DNA from 3 places in the Kumtagia sp. genome. Region 2 is predicted to be linked to each of the others. Evidence: predicted binding sites of a transcription regulator. Region 2 holds the regulator's gene; each other region holds the start of a gene.
The links. The regulator LexA, encoded in region 2, represses DNA repair genes until DNA is damaged. The targets are predictions, from matches to a motif close to TGTTCNNNNTGTGTTCNG.

Region 1 (6,745 bases), on a different contig from region 2:
AACTGCCCACCATGATCCGGCTCACGGCCCCGTCGACCCGGAACAGATGCAGCTGCAGCCGCTCGGCGCCTTCGCCGCGCCGCTCCAGATCCCTCTTCAACTGCCTTGCCAGCAGCGCCACCATCATCTCGATGTCGTCCAGCAGGCCGATCGGCTCGGCGAGCGGCCGCTCGGCCGAGAGCGATGGAACCGGCAGCCGCGGCGAGATGGTTTCCTGCACCCGCCCCAGCGCCTGGTCGAGCCTCAGCACCACCTTTCTGCCGAACCGGCGCACCAGCGGCGCCCGCGGCGCGGCCATGATGGCGCCCGAGGTGCGCAGCCCGACGCTTTCGAGAAGGGCGCGCGTCTCCGGTTCCAGCCGCAGCGCCGCCAGCGGCAAGGGCGCCAGCAGGTCCTCCTCCTCGCCGGGCCCGACCACCGTGGCGCCGCCGAAGCGCGCCGCCGCCCAGGCAGCCCCGGCCGTCGAGGCAAGGCCGGCGCGCACGTCGAAACCCTGATGGAAGAAGCGGCCGAGCAGGTCGTCCAGCATGGCGCGCTCGCCGCCGAACAGATGCGCGCAGCCGGTGATGTCGAGGAACAGCCCGTCCTCGTCGTCGAGCGCCACCAGCGGGGTGTAGCGGTCGCACCAATCGGCAAGGCTTTCGAGCAGCCGCCGGTCGGCCGTGCCATCCGCCTCGACGACCTCGATCGCCGGATGGATGGCGCGCGCCTCGGCGATGCCCATGCCGATCCTGAGCTTCAGCTCCCTAGCCCGTGCGTCGAAGGCGGCGATGCGCCGCGTATTGCTCTCCAGCCGGCTGAACACCAGCGGCTGCGTCCCGCCATGCCCCTGCGCCCGCCAGGCCTTTCCCAGCCGCTGCCGCAACAGCCGGTCCGCGGGGAGGTAGGGGAACCACAGGGACAGTATCCGTTGCGGAATGCTTCCGTCTTTCGCGAAAGGCATCATCGATCCACTCCAGGGTGAAGGCGGCGTGAATTGCGGTCCGGCTCTTGCCGATCGTCACCCGGAAGGCCGGCGGGCCGATCGAGCCGGCGAGAGGGCCCGCCAGGGTAAGCCGCGGTGCCGCCGGCGCCGCCGCGACGGTGAGGCGCAGCGGTGCCGCCGTCGGTTCCGGTTCGCCGGCGGCGCGGACGAGGAAGAGCGGCAGCCCGGCAAGCAGGGCGCGCCGGTGCAGGCGCCGCGTCGCGGTGAGGTCGAGCACCGGCGGATTGCCGCGGATTTCGAGCAGGACGGCCTGGAAGGCATCGAGACGCGCGGCCTCTTCGGCGATCCACAGCACGTCGGTGAGCTTTTCGGCTTCGGCGACGAGAAGGTTTTCCGGCGACAGGCCGAAACGTGCGGCCAGCCCCGGCGCATAGGGCCGGCCCGCCTCCCGGAAGATGTCCGCCGTGCCGACCCACAGCAGGGGCCGGACGCCCTTCTCCCGCGCCAGAAGGCGCACGAGCGCCAGCGCGAAACCGGCGGCCGCGCCGGCATCGCGGCTGGCATGGCCGTGGATTTCGGCGAGGCCGCTGGCGGGAAGTCCGCCGCCGAGGGCCGCATCCAGGCGCTGCACGCCGATGGGCAGCATGTCCTTGCCGCCTGTGGCATCCAGCTCCTGAGAAGCCGCCTCCTGCCGCTCGTCGAGGCGTTCGGCCAGACGTCCCTCGATCTTCGCGATTTGATGGCGCAGGGTGCGAACGAGATCCTGCGCCACGGCATGCGCTGCCATGACGATAAACTTCCGACCGACATTGTTCCTGTTATGTTCTAATAGATTCCAGAGCGCCTCCCGGGAGTCAAGCAGACTCTGCAAGAATTTATTCCTCTGGACTGGCGCTTTTCTCCGGTTCCCGCGCAAAAGCCTCGAAACCCGCGGGCCAAAAGGCTATATGCGCCCGAAAGGACAGGAAATGGCCCGCATCTATCAGACCCGCGCCTGGCATGACCAGCTTTCGCCCTCCATGGAGGAATTCGAGCTTCTGGCGCTGGAGGCCTATGCGCATCTTCCGCAAGAATTCCGCAAGCTGACGGGCGAGGTGATCATCCAGATCGCCGAATTCCCCACCGAAGAGATCATGGACGATCTCTCGCTGGAAACGCCGTTCGACCTGCTCGGCCTGTTCGAGGGCCGCGGCATCGCCGAACGCTGGAACCCGGCGACCGGCGAAGGTCCGAACCGGGTGACGCTCTACCGCCGCGCCATCCTCGATTATTGGGCCGAGAACGAGGAGACGCTGGGCTCGATCGTCAACCATGTGCTGATCCACGAGATCGGCCATCATTTCGGCCTTTCCGACGACGACATGGAAAAGATCGAGGAAAGCGTCGAATAGCTCATCACTCGACCAAGCCCGCTTCACGACCAACATGCGATCCTCGTGGATTTCCGGGTGCGCAATGCTATAGCGGCAGACAGCAACGGACCCGATCGGACACTCTCGCGTGACCCCAAAAACCCTGATCGACATCGGCCTCGCGGCCGGCCGCGAAATCATGGCGGTCTATGCCGACGGGGCGTTCGGCCACCGCCGCAAGACCGACGGCTCGCCGGTTACCGAAGCCGATCATCGCGCCGAGGCCATAATCCTGCAGGGACTGGCGGCTGAATACCCCGGCATTCCCGTGGTCGCCGAGGAGGAAGCCGCCGCCGGTCGCGTGCCGCGCACGGCGGAACGATTCTTCCTGGTCGACCCGCTGGACGGCACCCGCGAATTCATCCAGCGCAACGGCGAGTTCACCGTCAACATCGCCCTGATCGAAGGCGGCCGTCCGGTCATGGGCATGATCCATGCGCCGGCGCTCGGCCTGGTCTTCGCCGCCGCCGGCAACGAGGCCTGGCGTGCCGACGTCGAGCACGGCCTTGCCGGGCCGCTGCGCCGCATCGTCACCCGCCCTGCGCCGACGCGCCTGGCTGTCGTCGGCAGCCGCGTCAACTGCGCCGAGGACACCATCGAATGGCTGAAGCGCTTCGACGTCGAGGCGCTGGTGTCGCGCGGCTCGTCGCTGAAATTCTGCCTGGTCGCCTGCGGCGAGGCCGATCTCTACCCGCGTTTCGGCCGCACCATGGAATGGGACACGGCCGCCGGCGACGCCATCCTGCGGGCTGCCGGCGGCATGACCATGACCGCCGACGGCGTTCCGCTCACCTATGGCAATCGCGACCGACCCGGCCAAGCCGATTTCGCCAACCCCTCTTTCGTGGCGCTCGGCGACCTTATGCTGCGTGACGCTGCGGGAAGGCGGTTGCTGGAGCCGGACAGGCACATTGTCCGCTGATCGGGCCGTCCCGGCTGCGCAACCGCGTTCCTGCCGCGGCTGCCTCAACGACATTTCCGTTCTCGCCCCTTGTGGGCGGCCGGGCTATTCTGGCTAATTGACGCAGACGAACCGCCCAGCAAGGACCGCCACGATGCCCCTTTTCCCGCTCTCGAGACGTTCGCTGCTGTCCGGCTCGGCCGCGCTGCTCGCCTCCACCGCCTTGCCGGCCCATCTGTGGGCGCAGGAGACGCCGAAGAAAGGTGGGCGCCTGATCGTCGCCGCCGATTCGGAGCCGCGCAACCTCAACCCGGCGATGGTCGCCTCCAACGGCGTGTTCTTCGTGGCGAGCAAGGTGGTGGAGCCGCTCGCCGAAGCCTCCTTTGACGGCGCCGACGGTCTGGTCCCGCGGCTGGCGACGAGTTGGGAAGGTTCCGGCGACGGATTGTCCGTCACCTTCCGGCTGCGCGAGGGCGTCACCTGGCACGACGGAAAACCCTTCACCTCGGCCGATGTCGCCTTCTCGGCGCTCAACGTATGGAAGCCGCTGCAGAATCTCGGCCGCGTCGTCTTCAAGGATTTGGAGGCGGTGGACACGCCGGACGAACATACCGCCGTCTTCCGCTTCTCTAAGCCGACGCCGTTCCAGCTCATCCGCAACGCCCTGCCGCCGCTGACCAGCGTGCTGCCGAAGCATGTCTACGAGCAGGGCGAGATCGCCGACAACCCGGCCAACACCGCGCCGATCGGCACCGGCCCGTTCCGCTTCGCCGAGCACAAGCCTGGCGAATATTACCGGCTGGAGCGGTATGCGTCCTATTGGGACAAGGACCTGCCGCTTCTCGACGAGATCATCTACCGCGTCCTGCCCGATCGCGCCGCCGCCGCCGGCGCGCTCGAGGCGGAGGAGATTCATCTTGCCGCCTTCTCGGCCGTGCCGCTCGCCGACCTCGCCCGCATCGCCGAGGTCCCCGGCCTCAAGGTGGTGTCGCGCGGCTATGAGGATCTCACCTATCAGCTCGTCGTCGAGATCAACCACCGCCGCAAAGAACTCGCCGACCGCAAGGTCCGCCAAGCCATCGCCCATGCGATCGACAGGAAGTTCGTCGTCGACACCATCTTCCTCGGCTACGCCAACGCCTCGACCGGCCCGGTGCCGCTCAACAGCAAGACCTTCTATACCGACGAGGTGCCGCTCTACGCCTTCGATCCCGCCAGGGCCGATGCGCTGCTCGAAGAGGCCGGCTATCCGCGCGGCGGCGACGGCAAGCGCTTCTCGCTGAAGCTGCTGCCGGCCCCCTATTTCAACGAGACGCGGCAGTTCGGCGACTATCTGCGCCAGGCGCTCGCCGTGGTCGGCATCGATGCCGAGATCGTCAACAACGACGCCGCGGCGCATCAGAAGGCCGTCTACACCGACCATGCCTTCGATCTTGCGGTGGCCCCGCCGGTCTTCCGCGTCGATCCGGCGATCTCCACCACAATCCTCGTGCAGAGCGGCTTGCCGGACGGCGTGCCCTTCTCCAACCAGGGCGGCTACAGGAACGAGGCCATCGACGCCCTCATCGCCAAAGCGTCGGAGACGATCGATCCGGAGGCCCGCATCGCCCTTTATCGCGAATTCCAGAAGCTCGTCGCCGAGGACCTGCCGCTGATCAACGTCGCCGAATGGGGTTTCGTCAGCGTCGCGCACGAATCGGTCGGCAACATCGCCAACAATCCGCGCTGGGTGGTCTCCAACTGGGCGGACACCTGGCTCGGTGCGTAATCTGTGACAAATGCTTGCATACCGGCGTCGCGGATGCTGAATTCCTGAGGTGAGCGCCCTCATGAACCGCGTCCGCGCCGTCATCCTGCGCCGCCTTGTGGGCGCCGTCGCGGTCCTGGCGATCGTCATTGTCGGCGGCTTCTTCCTGCTCGAGGCAGCACCGGGGGATGCGGTGGACGCCTATGTCGCGTCGACCGGCGGCGATGCCGGCATGATCGAGGAGCTCAGAAAGGCCTGGGGTCTCGACCGCTCGCCGCTCGCCCGCTTCGGCCTCTATGTCTGGTCGCTCGCGCAGCTCGATCTCGGCCGTTCCGTCACCTTTTCGCGGCCGGTGCTCGACGTGGTGCTGGAGCGGCTGCCCAACACGCTGCTGCTGATGGGCAGCGCCACGGCGCTATCGTTTTCACTCGGGTCGCTGCTCGGAATCCTTGCCGGCTCACGACCAGGCAGTCTGCGTGACCGCCTGCTGTCGATCGGCTCGCTCGCCCTCTATGCCGTGCCCGGTTTCTGGCTCGGCCTCGTGCTGACGGTGCTGTTTTCCGTGCAACTGCGCTGGTTCCCGGTGAGCGGCATCGAGACCATCGCGTCGGGCAAGCAGGGGCTGGACCGCGCCCTCGACATCGGTCGGCATCTGGTCCTTCCCGTCGCCAGCCTCGGCCTCATCTACCTGGCGCTCTACCTGCGGGTCATGCGCGCCGGCATGGCGGAGGCCTGGCGCATGGATTTCGTGCTCGCCGCCCGCGCCCGCGGCCTGCCGCGCCGCCGCATCGTCATCGGCCATGTGGCGCGCAACGCGCTGCTGCCGCTGGTCACCATGCTCGGCCTGCAATCGGCGGCGATGCTCGGCGGCAGCGTCGTCATCGAAAGCCTGTTTTCGGTTCCCGGGCTCGGCCGGCTGGCGCAGGAGGCGGTGGCCGGCCGCGACACGCCGCTGCTGCTCGGCATCATCCTGGTCAGCGCCGTGCTGGTGGTTATCATCAACCTGGCGGTCGACATCCTCTATGCCGTGCTCGACCCGCGCGTCGGCGCCGGCGAGGCGGCATGACCTTGCGACGCTTCCTGCGCTCGCCCGAGGCGCTTGCCGGCGCGGCGATCCTGTCCGCGCTCGTGGTCATGGCGCTTGTCGCCCCGCTCCTGTTCCCGGCCGATCCGCTGTCGATCGCCGGGCGGCCGCTGACCCCGCCATTCCAGGACTGGTCGCTGCCGCTCGGCACGGACAGGCTCGGCCGCGACGTGCTCGCCGGCCTGTTCCACGGCGCCCGCACCTCGCTCGCCGTCGGGCTGGCGGCCGCCGCCGCCGCAATCGTTGCCGGCTCGCTTGTCGGGACTGCGGCCGGCTTCGCCGGTGGCCTGACCGACGATGTGCTCATGCGCATCACCGACGCCTTCCAGACCGTTCCCGGCTTCCTGCTGGCGCTGGCCTTCGTCAGCGTCGCCGGTCCGTCGCTGGCCACCGTGGTGGGCGCCATCGCCCTCGGAGCCTGGACCGGACCGGCCCGCATCGCCCGCGCCGAGATCCTGTCCATCCGCGAGCGCGATTTCGTCGCCGGCGCCCGCGTCGTCGGCATGCATCCGGTCGAGATCGCCCTGCGCGAGGTGCTGCCCAATGCCCTGCCGCCGGTGCTGGCGCTGAGCTCGGTCATCGTCGCCGGCGCCATCCTGATCGAGGCCTCGCTGTCCTTCCTCGGCCTGGGCGACCCCAACCGCGTGACCTGGGGCGGCATGATTGCCGAGGGCCG
Region 2 (6,745 bases):
CAGCGTCTCCTTGGACTGGCGGATCTCCGCCGAGGTCCGGCCGCCCGTATAGATCGGTATCGTGAGCGAGGCGCCGATGCTGGCCGAGGTGCTGGCACCGTCCGAATTTCCAGGGAAGGGTTCAGTATTCGTATAGCCGGTATCCACGCCCGCCGACCCGGTGATGCGCGGCAGCAGCACGCCTTCGGCCGACTTCACCTGGAAGCCGGCGGCGTCGACGAGATGCTGGGAAGCGAGAATTGCGGGATGCTCCGCAGCGGCCATCGCATAGGCCGCCTCGGCCGACTTGGGCAGGAGCTTCGCCAGCGGCGCGGCGGCCTGGAGGTTGCCCGGCTCCTCGCCGACGATCTGACGGTAGGCAGCGGCGCTGGCCTGCGCCTGCGCGCGCGCGGCGCTCAACTGGGCGACGGCCGAGGAGCGGCTGGCATCGGCCTGCGCGACGTCGGTGCGCGTGCCCTCGCCGACCTCGAGGCGCGACCGGGCGGCACGCGCCTGCTCGTTGAGGAATTCGAGATTCTGCTCCGTCAGCACCGCGATCCGGCGGTCGCGGATCACGTCCATATAGGCGCTGGCCGCGTCGAACAGCGTGTTCTGCTCGGAGTTGCGCAGGCTCTCGAAGGAGGCGCGTACCTGCGCCTCCGCAGCGGCGACATTGTTCCTGGTCTGGAAGCCGTCGAAAAGCGTCTGTTGCAATTCAATGCCAAACGAGCCGGTGGTGATGCGCGGGTCGGAGCCCGCAGTCCCCCCACGCCTGAGCTTGTTCGAGCTGTACTGTGCATTGCCGGTGGCGGCGATCGTCGGCCGGTAACCGGACTTGGCGATGGCGACATTCTCGTCGGTGACGCGCGCGCCGGCGCGCGCCGAGTTCAACGTCGAGTTGAACTGATAGGCCTTGGTCAGCGCGCCGAGAATCGTCTCGGCGGAGGCCGTCGCGGCCGACAACGCGGTCGCGGAGAGGAGGACGGCGGCGAACAGTGACTTGCGAAACAACAGCACAGACTTTCCCTCTACCGCAGCGGCAAAAAGCCCTTCCGCCCGGATTATCCGGAGCGGTCGCGCATGCGGCCGCCACGCACCCGTTGCCCGATCCCCGCTTTGGCAGGGTTCTGCAACCACTACTCTAGACTGCGAGCCACCATCCCCGACTGCGTCAGAACTGAAATGTATAAGCCCGCTCGAAGCCCGGCAATGGCTTAATTGCCGCGTTGAAGACGCTGCGGCCGGTGACCACGCCGTTCCACTTGGAATAGAGCCGTGCCTTGCCGGCGTTGCCGCGGCCTTCGACCGCGACCAGCCGCCCGCCTTCCCTGAGCTGCGCGAACAGCGCCTCGGGCAGTTGGTCGACCGATCCGCCGACCAGGATCGCATCGTAGGGCGCTTCGGCGCCGTAGCCTTCCGGCAGCGGGCCGCGCACGACCGCGACATTGTCGAAACCCAGCCGCGTGAGATTCTCGGACGCCAGATCGGCGAGCATCGAATCGGCTTCGAGGGCGATGACGGAACTGGCGAGCCGCGACAGCACCGCGGCCGAATAGCCGGTGCCGCAGCCGATATCGAGCACGAAATCCGACGGCGCGATGTCGCAAAGCTGCACCAGCTTGGCGAAGGGCGACGGCTCCATGAGGTAGCGCGGAGGATTGCCGCCCTGCGCGGGAGCGACCTCCACGTCCTCGTCGATATAGGCGAGGTTGCGCTTGGCTTTGTCGAGAAACTCCTCGCGCGGCACCGTGAGCATGGCGGCGAGCAGCGCCTGGTTGTTCACGTCGGTTGTGCGCAGCTGGCCGTCGACCATCCGTATCCGGCGCTGGGCGTAGTCTGCTTCCATGTCGAACCGGTCCGTTCCTAGCGCCGCGGGGCGCATATTCATCGAAACGCACGGCGTCGACGCAGGCGGGGCGCCGAAAGCGATGGAGGCCTCGCCCGGAATCGAACCGGGGTGCAAGGATTTGCAGTCCTCTGCGTAACCACTCCGCCACGAGGCCAGACCGCCATGCGTTCTGTGCCTGCTCAATAGGTTAACCGACCGGGCCGGGTCAAGTGACAGCGCTGCAGGGAAAGCGTCCCTTTCACATCATTCCGCGAAACGGGGTGGCCGACGTGTTTTTTTCGCATCACCTGATTAAATCCGCATCCGCCGCTGGATTCGTCCGGGAAAGCCCTCCCGAGCAGCGGCTTGAGAGGGCGTGACCGGGTCGCCGGCTGGGCAAGGAAACCGCGCCGGCCGACCGTGACCCGCGACCGTCGCGGTGATTCGAGCCCGTGCCGGGTCAGGCTCTGTCGGAATTCCGCTCAAGGCCGTCGCCGCCGCCCCCACCAGACCGCACCACGGCGACGCACACGGCGCACGGAGGCGAACTCGTAGGAAAGCACCAGCAGCCCGAGCGGGACCATCCAGAAGCCCAGTATCGGCAGGAAGCCGAGCACGCCGCCGACGATGAGCAGGACGCCGATCGCGATCCGCAAGGGGCGCGACTTCGGCATGCGTAGCTCGCGACCAAAAACGGAGATCGTCCGATGCGCCTGCCGGTGCCTTTCCTTGTGCTGCGGTTTTCCGTCCATCGACCGTCTCGTTTTGCGTCGCAGTCTTCGGTCGCGACGGCCTCCGCCAGCCGCATTCCCCGATTCCGCGTGCTCCGCCGTTCACATAGGACAGCAAATCGATCAAAAAAATGCCCAACGGCGCTTTGCAAAGCCGAAACGGGTTTGCTATAGCCAGCCGCGTTGCTGAACGAGCACCTGTTCCCCGGTAGCTCAGCGGTAGAGCAACCGGCTGTTAACCGGTTGGTCGCTGGTTCGAATCCGGCCCGGGGAGCCACTCCTTCCGAAAATCGATACGGCCCGCATGGAAATGCCATCCCGGCTGGCATTGATCGCTCGCCCGGAAAGATGCCCCATTTCCGGGATTTCTGGCCGATGGCCCATCGGTCCGCTCCCGGGTCACGCGACGGCATCAATTGTTTACGAGCGGTGGAACTGCCGCGTGCCGATGACAGTTGGTCGCAGGTGCGTTACCGAAGGTCACAGAACGATGGACCGGAGATCGGCGGAGCCGTCGTATTCTCCCTGGCGACTGTCGTAGCAGCCACGGCGTTGGCGCTTTATGCGGCCAGCATCGGGGTGTTCGACAGCCAGCCGGCCGGACGGTTGCATTTGGCGTCGATGGTTTCGGTCCCTCCGCCGCCGCAAGACAGTGCCGGCATCGACGGGATCACCACGTCCTCGGTTGCCGGGACGCCGGCCCGCCCCGATTGCAACGTCGTTGCCTGCGCCAGGGCCTATCGCAGCTTCACGCCGTCCGACTGCACGTTCCAGCCTTTCGACGGCCCCCGCCGTCTTTGCCGGAAGTAATGGGGCGTTTTACCACGCTTTCTGCTTGCCGTGCGGTGTAGGCACCGACAAGACGCCGAAACATAATATTTTTCAGCCATCGTGCCCCTGTCGCGGTCCGTTAACCCGACATTTAGCGGTTGCGGAACACAAATGGAACAGATAGTGTTTGTTCTGGTTTTGTTTTGACGCGATTCCGGATGGGGCCAAGATGCTGACGCGCAAGCAATACGAACTCCTGCTCTTCATCCATGAGAGGCTGAAGGAGTCCGGCATTCCTCCCTCCTTCGACGAGATGAAGGAGGCGCTCGACCTGGCGTCGAAATCCGGCATCCACCGTCTGATCACCGCGCTCGAGGAGCGCGGCTTCATTCGCCGCCTGCCCAACCGGGCTCGCGCGCTGGAGGTGATCCGCCTGCCCGATACGATCGCGCCAGGGCTCGCTCCCGCGCGAAAATTCTCGCCCAGCGTCATCGAAGGCAGCCTCGGCAAGCGTCCCGCCGAGCCGGCGCGGGCGCCCGTCGCCAGCAACGACGACGAGGCCGGCCCCGGCGTCTCCGTCCCGGTCATGGGCCGCATCGCCGCCGGCGTGCCGATCGACGCCATCCAGCATCGCACGCATTCCATCATGATCCCTCCGGAAATGCTGTCGGGCGGCGAGCACTATGCGCTGGAGGTCAAGGGCGACTCGATGATCGAGGCCGGCATCCTCGACGGCGACACGGTGATCATCCGCAATGCCAACACCGCCAACCCCGGCGAGATCGTGGTGGCGCTGGTCGACGACGAGGAGGCGACGCTGAAGCGTTTCCGCCGCAAGGGCGCCTCCATTGCGCTGGAGGCGGCCAACCCCGCCTATGAGACGCGCATCTACGGGCCGGACCGCGTACGGGTCCAGGGCAAGCTGGTCGGCCTGATCCGGCGTTACTGATTTTTCGGCGGGCGGACCTCAGGGCCGGCCGGAGGTCTCCCCGGCATCGGCACCGGACGACGGTTTGGGCGAGGAATCGGGAACGATCGGGACGCGGTCCACGCCATCGCTGTCGGCAGTGGCAGCTCGGCTATCCGTTGCTGCCCTCGCAGGCACGTCCGTTCCGGCGGGTGCCAGTGGGTCCTGCGGCTTGCCCTGCTTGCCCCGGCGATAGGGCGGCAGCCCGCGTGCTTCGCGTGAGAAGACGCGATGGCCGTGCCATGGCCGCTCCGGCAGGCCGATGGCGAAGTCGATTTGCGGCGGTCCCGCGCCGGGCGTGAGAAAAACGGCGGCGCTCCCCGAGCGCGCAAGGTCGCGCCTCGTCACCACCGCAAGTCTTTCATCGGCGCATTTCAGCGGAACGGCCGCGTCGTCGAGCACGATGACGGCAGCGAAGGCGCAGGCGCGCCGGGCCTCCTCCGCATCTGCGGTGTGGACGACGACCGCCCCCGACATAAGGCGCGCGGCGCAACCGGCAGGCCCGCACAGGAAGCCGCCGCCGTCGCGGGCGGCAAGCGCGATCGATTCGAGGGTTGGCCCGTCCGTCTCGCTTCCGGCCGTTTTTTCGTTCCGTGCGGCGGCCGGCGGGACATCGTCGATCGGGTCGCCCTGCCGTGGCCGGTTTCCGCCGGTCTCGCGCTTGTCGGCGGTCGGCCCAGGCCGCTCGACGATGCGTTGTGGTTTGTGCACCGCCCTTCCCTCGAGAGCCCGCTGCCAGTTCTGGGCAGTGAACGCGTTGGCGCGCGTTCGGTTGACGGCAAGCCCGTCTTGCGCGTCGAGCAGTCCGACCAGGGCGCCGTCCTCGGAAACCAGGACATCCGGCGGGCCGACATTGTCGAGCGTCAGCAGGCCGGCAAGGGCGAAGGGAAGTGCCGCCAGCCTCAGCCATGTGGTGGCGACCGTGGCAATCACCAGGGCGAGCGTCAGCAGCAGCACGGAACCAACCGAGATCAGGCCGACCGCATCCACCGGCGAGCGCCGTGAAAACCACTCGGCCACCGCCACCATCGCGGAAATCCCCTTGCCCATCAGATCGAGGAAAGGTCCGTCCAATCCGAACGGCATCGCCGCGGCGGCAAGGACCGCCGCCGGCATCACCACCACCGAGACGATCGGCATGGCCACCAGGTTGGCGCCGAGGCTGAGCGGGGCGATGCGCTGGAAGTGGTAGGCGCCGTAGGCCGTGGTGGCGAGGCCGGCGACCAGCGAGGTAACGAACAGCCCGACGGCTATCCCGACGGTCCGGCGCAGCGCCATGGCCGCGAACGATCGCTGCGCCGACATGGTCCCCGCCTCCGCGTTGCGCCGCTCGCTCCACCAAGCATAGGCAGCGACCAGCGCCGCGGTCGCGGCGAAGGACATCTGGAAGCTCGGGCCGACCACTTCGTGCGGCGTGAGCACGAGCACGATGATCGCAGAGATGGCGAGATTGCGCATGGTCAGCGCCGCGCGGTCGCACAGCACGGCCACGAGCATCACAGCCAGCATCAGGAAGCTGCGCTGCGCCGCGACCTCGCCGCCGGAGATGGCGAGGTAGCCGGCGACCGCCGCCAGGCCGCCCGCGGCGGCGTATTTCTTCACCGGCCGCCGCGACGCGAATCCCGGAAACAGGGCCATCCCCGCGCGCAGCGCCCCGATGACGACGCCGGCGACCAGCGCCATGTGCAGGCCTGAGATCGAAATCACATGATAGAGCCCGGTGCGCCGCAGCGCCTCGCTGGTCTCGTCCGGGATGCCGGCGCGCACGCCGACCATCAGCGCCGCGGCAATCTCCCCTTCCGCCCCCGCGACCCGCTGGCGGACTCGTTCGGCAATCCGGTTGCGGATGTTCTCCAGCGCTGCCGTGAACCGCCCGGCCAGGCTCGCGGTCCGCGGGGAGACAAGCTCCGGCCCGCTCATGAAGAAGCCGCTCGCGCCGATCCCGTCGAAATAGCTTTCGAAGGAGAAGTCGTAGCTGCCGGGCCGCACCGGTCCCGACGGCGGGCGCAGCCGCACCAGGCCGCTCACCGTCGAGCCCACCGCGACACCTTCGGGCAGCTTGCGCGCCGTGGCGCGGATACGCTGCGGCGCGTAGCGCAACTGCGGGCGCTCGGTCGACGCGACGTCGATCGTCAGGCGCACCCGGCCATTGGCCAGCCGGTCGAGACCAGTCACATAGCCATTGACGCGCGTGGCGACTTCGCCACCGAGCATGGCCGTCCCGGCGCGCCAGGTCTCTACCTTTCCCAACAGCGCGCCGAGGCAGACCAGCAGCACCGCAAGGACGGGCAGCCGCCATGCGGCGGCACGAGGGCCGAACGTCATCGCCGCGATCAAGGTCGCCGTCGCGGCCAGCAAAAGGCGGCCGTCGGGCTCAAAGGGAATCTGGAAATAGAGGAGCGCACCAACGGCGAGGAAGACGGGCACGAGCAGAAAGAGGGTTCCTCGTTCGACCTCGAGCGTGGCGGC
Region 3 (6,745 bases), on a different contig from region 2:
CTTAAACGGAGACAGAATCGTGCCCCGCTCCGATGATCGCCCATCTGATGATCTCAAGGTGAGAAGAGATGCGGTTTTTTTTGCATCCTATGATAGCCTAGTCGAGTCATGGTTGGGTGCGCTCGCTGCGAATCAGCGCTGTGTTGTGGCCGATAAACCTCTAGTCGATATTCAGACAAATTGGCTTAGCGTCAAGTTGCACAGAAGCTCTCCGTGAGCTTTCAAGAGGTAGTTCCTCACACCCCCGTCACAAACCCGTCCAGCACCTTCTTCTGCCCGGCGCGGTCAAAATCGATCGTCAGCTTGTTGCCTTCGATGGCCGCGACGTTGCCGTTGCCGAACTTCTGGTGGAAGACGCGGTCGCCGATGTTGAAGGGGGAGGGGGTGTCGGCGACGCTTTTGGCCACCAGCTCGCCGTCGATGGTTTTTCCCTTCACCGAGCCGCGACCGGCGCCGTAGCCGGAATCGGTCTCGCCATAGCCGATGCGCTCGACCTGGTGGCCGGAGCGCGAGCCCCAGTTGCGGTCCGTCGCCTCGGTGCGGTTCGCTTGAGCCCGCTGCCAGCCGGGGGTGGCGTAGGTGTTGGAGAAGGAGCGGCCCTGGTCGCCGCCGCGCTGGCCGCCCGAGCCGCCGCTGTTGCCGCCGAGATTGTCGAAGCGCGAGGCGCCGTAGGGGTTTTGGCGGCCGGCCGAAAAGCCGCCGCCGGAGCGGCCGTAGGGCGAGCCGTAGCCGCCATAGGAGGTGTCGGCCTGCTGCACCTCGACATGCGCCTCCGGCAGCTCGTCGAGGAAGCGCGAGGGGATGGTCGACTGCCACAGGCCGTGGATGCGCCGGTTGGAGACGAACCACAGGTGCAGGTTGCGCTTGGCTCGGGTGAGGCCGACATAGGCGAGGCGGCGCTCTTCCTCCAGCGCCGAGCGGCCGCCCTCGTCGAGGGCCCGCTGGTGCGGGAACAGGCCTTCCTCCCAGCCGGGCAGGAAGACCGTCTCGAACTCCAGACCCTTGGCCGAATGCAGCGTCATGATGGAGACGGCGTCGAGCTCGGCGTTCTGCTCGGTGTCCATGACCAGCGCCACATGCTCCAGGAAGGCGCGCAGCGACTCGTATTCCTCCATGGAGCGGATCAGCTCCTTGAGGTTTTCGAGCCGGCCCGGCGCCTCGGCCGAGCGGTCGTTCTTCCACATCTCGGTGTAGCCGGATTCTTCGAGGATCGTCTCGGCCAGCTCGGTGTGCGGCGTAGTCTCCAGAAGCTCCTGCCAGCGGCGGAAGTTGGCGGCGAGCTGGCGCAGCGCCGCGCGCGGCTTCGGTTTCAGCTCGTCGCTCTCGGCAAGGGTTTCGGCGGCCGCCAGCATGGGCACGCCGAGCGCGCGCGCCGTGTCGTGCACCTGGCGGATGGCGGCCTCGCCCAGCCCGCGCTTCGGCACGTTGGCGATGCGCTCGAAGGCGAGGTCGTCGGCCGGCTGGGCGACGACGCGCATATAGGCCATGGCGTCGCGGATCTCCTGACGCTCGTAGAAGCGCGGGCCGCCGATGACGCGGTAGTTCAAGCCCAGCGTGACGAAACGGTCCTCGAACTCGCGCATCTGGAAGGAGGCGCGCACCAGGATGGCCATGTCGTTGAGCAAATGGCCCTTGCGCTGGTACTGCTCGATCTCCTCGCCGACGGCGCGCGCCTCCTCCTCCGAATCCCAGGCGGCGTGCACGGCGACCCTGGCGTCCTCGGGGTTTTCGCGCTCGGTGAACAGGGTCTTTCCGAGCCGGCCCTCATTGTGGGCGATGAGGTGGGAGGCGGCGCCGAGGATATGGGCGGTGGAGCGGTAGTTGCGCTCCAGCCGGATGACGGCGGCGCCGGGAAAATCCTTCTCGAAACGCAGGATGTTGTCGACCTCGGCGCCGCGCCAGCCATAGATCGACTGGTCGTCGTCGCCGACGCAGCAGATGTTGACGGGGGTTCTTCCCTCCCCCCTTGCGGGGGAGGTGGCGGCGAAGCCGCCGGAGGGGGTACGTCCGGCAGTGCTCGACGTTCTGGCGGTGCCTTCTGAGGGTACCCCCTCTGGCCTGCCGGCCATCTCCCCCTCAAGGGGGGAGAGATCGCGGCCGCCAGGCCGCACCCCATCCTTCGAGGAGGGCCGCTGCGCCAGCAACCGCAGCCACATGTACTGCGCGGTGTTGGTGTCCTGGTACTCGTCGACGAGGATGTACCTGAAACGCCGGTGATACTCCGCCAGCACGTCGTGATGGGCGCGGAAGATGCGGATGGGGTGGCACAGAAGGTCGCCGAAGTCGCAGGCGTTCAGCGTCTGCAGGCGGTCCTGATAGGCCTTGTAGAGCGCGCGGCCCTTGCCGTTGGCGAAGGCGCGGGCGTCGCCCTCGGCGATCTCGGCGGGGCCCAGCCCCTTGTTCTTCCAGCCGTCGATCATCTGCGCGAACTGGCGCGCCGGCCAGCGCTTGTCGTCCAGCCCCTCGGCCTGGATGAGCTGCTTGATGAGGCGGATCTGGTCGTCGGTGTCGAGAATGGTGAAGCTGGAGCGCAGGCCGGCCAGCTCGGCATGGCGGCGCAGCATCTTTACGCCGATCGAATGGAAGGTGCCGAGCCAGGGCATGCCCTCGACCTGCTCGCCGACGAGCAGGCCCACCCTCTGCTTCATTTCCCGCGCGGCCTTGTTGGTGAAGGTGACGGCGAGGATCTGGCTGGGGAAGGCGCGGCCGGTGGCAAGGATGTGGGCGATGCGGGTGGTGAGCACGCGCGTCTTGCCGGTGCCGGCGCCGGCAAGCACCAGCACGGGGCCTTCGGTGGTCTCCACCGCCAGCCGCTGCTCGGGGTTCAGGCCGTTGAGGTAGTCGGGCGTCCGGTTGTTGTGGCCGGCCCTGGCCGCCATGGCGCGCGCGGCGATGCCGCCTTCCGGGCGCGGGGGCGCCGGGGCGTGCGCAGACGCGCCGCGCGGGGCAGGCGCGTCGTCGTCGAAGAAAGGCAGGTCGTCCGGTGACATCGCCACCGAATGTAGTGATTCGGGTGGGAAAGGCCAGCGGCGTTTCCGTTTTGTACCGAAAAGCAAGAGGAGAAGGCGCGAGGCCGAGGAATTATTTCCTTGGCGTTGGCGGTGCCGCTCTCGCGAATCAACCAGTGTTTGACAGTCTGCTGCCGGAGGTTGAAGACTGCGCTGGCGCGGCGGCTGCGACAGGCAAGAGGGAGGCGACCCTTGGTCATCGGCATCACGGCTCTGGTTCTGGCGCTCATCGGTCTGGCCATCGGCGCCGGCGGCATCTGGCTCGCGGTGCTCGGCGGCAGCTGGTACTACGTCGTCGCCGCGCTCGGCTTTCTTGCCACCGCGCTGCTTTTGGTGCGCAGGCGCCAGACGGCGCTATGGGTCTACGCGCTGCTTCTGGTCGGCACGCTCGCCTGGGCTATCTGGGAGGTCGGCTTCGACTGGTGGCAGCTCGGCCCGCGCGGCGGCGTCATCGTGCTGATCGGCCTGTGGCTGCTGACCCCCTGGGTGCGGCGCCGGCTTGCGGGCTCCGGCGGGGCCACGGCGCTCGGCATAGCCGTGCTGGCGGCGCTGGTGGTCGCCGGCTATGCGATGACCACCGACCGCTACGACATCCCCGGCGCGCTGCCCACTGAACAGGTCGCGGCCGCGCCCAATCTTGGCGGCGGCGCGATGCCGCCGGGCGAATGGCATTTCTACGGCCGCACCCCCTTCGGCCAGCGCTATTCGCCGCTCGCCCAGATCACGCCGGAAAATGTCGGCTCGCTGCAGCCCGCCTGGACGTATCGCACCGGCGACGTGCGCGGCCCCGACGACGTGACCGAGACGACCTATCAGGTGACGCCGCTGAAAATCGGCGAGCTGCTCTACATCTGCACGCCGCACAATTGGGCCATCGCCATCGAGGCGGAGACCGGCAAGGAGCGCTGGCGCTTCGATCCCAGGGTCGGGCTGGAGAAGGACCGCCAGCACCAGACCTGCCGCGGCGTCGCCTATCACGCGGTGGCGGGTGCACCGGCCGGCCAGCCATGCGCCGAGCGCGTCTACCTGCCGACCTCGGACGCGCGGCTGATCGCGCTGGATGCCGGGACGGGCGAGATCTGCACGAGCTTCGCCGAGGGCGGCACGCTCAACCTGCTCGCCAACATGCCCTATGCCGACAAGGCGGGCTATTATTATTCGACCTCGGCGCCGCTGATCGCCGGCGGCAAGATCATCGTCGGCGGCGCCGTCAACGACAATTATTCGACGGAAGAACCGTCCGGCGTCATCCGCGCCTACGACGCCGTCACCGGGGCGATCGTGTGGGCCTGGGATTCCGGCAACCCGGACCGCACGACGCCGCTCGGGCCGGGCGAGACCTATACCCACAACTCGCCCAACATGTGGTCGACGGCAAGCGCCGACGAGGCGCTGGGGCTGGTCTACATCCCGCTCGGCAACCAGACGCCCGACCAGCTCGGCATGAACCGCAGCGAGCATGTGGAAAAATACTCGTCGTCGATCACGGCGCTCGACCTCGATACCGGCCAGGTGCGCTGGGTGCGGCAGACCGTGCATCACGACCTGTGGGACATGGACGTGCCGGCGCAGCCGAGCCTGATCGACATCACCACGGCGAACGGCGTGATGCCGGCGCTGGTCGGGCCGACCAAGCAGGGCGACATCTACGTGCTCGACCGGCGCAGCGGCGAGCCGATCATCCCCGTCAACGAGGTGCCGGCGCCGGGCGGCGCCATCGAAGGCGACTTTACCGCGCCGACACAGCCGGTCTCGGACCTCACCTTCATGCCGCCGCCGCTCACCGGCGCGGACATGTGGGGCGTCACCATGTTCGACCAGCTCGCCTGCCGCATCGAGCTGCGCCGGCTGCGCTACGAGGGCCGCTATACGCCGCCCTCGGTGCAGGGCACGCTGGTCTTCCCCGGCAATTTCGGCACCTTCAACTGGGGCGGCGTGGCGGTCGACCCGGTGCGGCAGGTGATGTTCGGCATGCCGACCTATCTTGCCTTCAAGTCCGAGCTCGTCCCCCGCGCGGAAGTGCCGCCGCCGGACGAGGGGCGCGGCAGCGAGCAGGGGCTGAACCGCAACGAGGGCGCGCCTTATGCCGTGGTCATGGGACCGTTCCTGTCGCCGCTCGGCATCCCCTGCCAGGCGCCGCCCTGGGGTTTCGTCGCCGGCGCCGATCTGAGGACGGGAAAAATCGCCTACCGGCACCGCAACGGCACGGTGCGCGACATGACCCCGCTGCCGCTGCCGTTCAAGGTCGGCGTGCCCGGCATCGGCGGGCCGATGATCACGGCCGGCGGCGTGGTGTTTCTGGGCGCGGCCGTCGACGACTATCTGCGCGCCTACGACCTGACCACCGGGCGGCAGCTCTGGGAGGCGCGCCTGCCTGCCGGCGGCCAGTCGACGCCGATGACCTTCGAAGCCTCCGACGGGCGCCAGTTCGTCGTCATGGTGGCCGGCGGCCACGGCTCGATCGGCACCAGGGCGGGGGATTATGTGATTGCCTATACGCTGCCGCGGTGAGGGGCGATCCGAGCGTTGTGGCCTTGCGATGTCGTTCGCGCCCTCAACGCTTCCCCCTTGCGGGCAGGGTATCGTATATCGAGTTACCCCCACCCCTGGCCCTTCCCCGCAAGGGGGGAGGGTTATCGCGTATCGGATTTCAGCGAATGCTGCTCGGCCCGCACCCCCACCCCTAACCCCTCCCCACAAGGGGGAGGGGGACCTTGCGGCCGTCGTGCAACGCGAAACCGTCGACGATTGTGCCTGGCGGAGAGCCAGGCGGTCCCCCTCCCCCTTGTGGGGAGGGGTTAGGGGTGGGGGTAATCTGGCGCGGACGTGATCAAGGCAGGAGGCCGCCGCTAACAAAACGCTGCGAAATCCCTATATCAGGCGCATCCAATCCGAGAAGCGAGGACACCACCATGGCAACCGAACGCGCAGTGCTTGCCGGCGGCTGTTTCTGGGGCATGCAGGATCTGATCCGCCGCCTGCCCGGCGTGATCTCCACCCGCGTCGGCTATTCCGGCGGCGACGTGCCGAACGCCACCTACCGCAACCACGGCAGCCATGCCGAGGCGATCGAGATCGTGTTCGATCCCGAAAAAATCGGCTACCGCGACCTGCTCGAATTCTTCTTCCAGATCCACGACCCGAGCACCCGCGACCGGCAGGGCAACGACGTCGGCACCAGCTACCGCTCGGCGATCTTTTATATCGGCGACGAGCAGAAGCGCGTGGCGGAAGACACCATCGCCGACGTCGACGCCTCCGGCCTGTGGCCGGGCAGGGTGGTGACCGAGGTCACGCCGGCCGGCGCCTTCTGGGAGGCCGAGCCGGAGCACCAGGATTACCTGGAGCGCTACCCCAACGGCTACACCTGCCACTTTCCGCGGCCGAACTGGAAGCTGCCGAGGCGGGAGGAGCGGAAGAGCGCGTGAGGGGTTCTCAGACCCGAGCCGACCGGCGCAAGGTCAACGCCGCAAGCAGCAGCATCGGGATCGCCGGATTGACGATCTGGATCGCGATCAGGACGGGTTCGCCGATCCAGCCGGCCAGATAGGCTTTCAGCGAGAGCATGAGCACGGCGTGGATCAGGATGCCGGCGAGCACGGTCGCGGCGACGGCGGGCACTCCCAGGTCCGGCCGCCGCAGGGCGATCCAGAAGGCCCGGAGCGACAGCGGCAGGAACAGCAGGATCGAGGTGACGAGGCCGGGATTGTAGCTGCCGTTCGCCAGCGCCGGCCCGA

Region 1: AC5JDC_RS03410 (ImuA family protein) is a predicted target of LexA. The motif match lies at 1,736-1,753, and genes of this name have one in related genera.
Region 3: AC5JDC_RS12295 (ATP-dependent helicase) is a predicted target of LexA. The motif match lies at 3,031-3,048, and genes of this name have one in related genera.

Annotation. Positions count from the first base shown of each region.
Region 1 covers NZ_JCACER010000008.1:89,114-95,858, forward strand. Annotated here, with positions in the region: gene AC5JDC_RS03405 (Y-family DNA polymerase) at 1-865, opposite strand, end outside; gene AC5JDC_RS03410 (ImuA family protein) at 747-1,712, opposite strand; gene AC5JDC_RS03415 (metallopeptidase family protein) at 1,894-2,316, shown strand; gene cysQ (3'(2'),5'-bisphosphate nucleotidase CysQ) at 2,426-3,259, shown strand; gene AC5JDC_RS03425 (ABC transporter substrate-binding protein) at 3,393-5,006, shown strand; gene AC5JDC_RS03430 (ABC transporter permease) at 5,068-6,051, shown strand; gene AC5JDC_RS03435 (ABC transporter permease) at 6,048-6,745, shown strand, end outside.
Region 2 covers NZ_JCACER010000096.1:36,091-42,835, reverse strand. Annotated here, with positions in the region: gene AC5JDC_RS24435 (TolC family outer membrane protein) at 1-996, opposite strand, end outside; gene AC5JDC_RS24430 (protein-L-isoaspartate O-methyltransferase family protein) at 1,151-1,825, opposite strand; tRNA gene AC5JDC_RS24425 (tRNA-Cys) at 1,909-1,982, opposite strand; gene AC5JDC_RS24420 (hypothetical protein) at 2,290-2,559, opposite strand; tRNA gene AC5JDC_RS24415 (tRNA-Asn) at 2,741-2,815, shown strand; gene AC5JDC_RS24410 (BA14K family protein) at 2,914-3,348, shown strand; gene lexA (transcriptional repressor LexA) at 3,539-4,258, shown strand; gene AC5JDC_RS24400 (ComEC/Rec2 family competence protein) at 4,277-6,745, opposite strand, start outside.
Region 3 covers NZ_JCACER010000029.1:5,340-12,084, reverse strand. Annotated here, with positions in the region: gene AC5JDC_RS12295 (ATP-dependent helicase) at 237-2,990, opposite strand; gene AC5JDC_RS12290 (glucose/quinate/shikimate family membrane-bound PQQ-dependent dehydrogenase) at 3,201-5,519, shown strand; gene msrA (peptide-methionine (S)-S-oxide reductase MsrA) at 5,921-6,436, shown strand; gene AC5JDC_RS12280 (HXXEE domain-containing protein) at 6,444-6,745, opposite strand, start outside.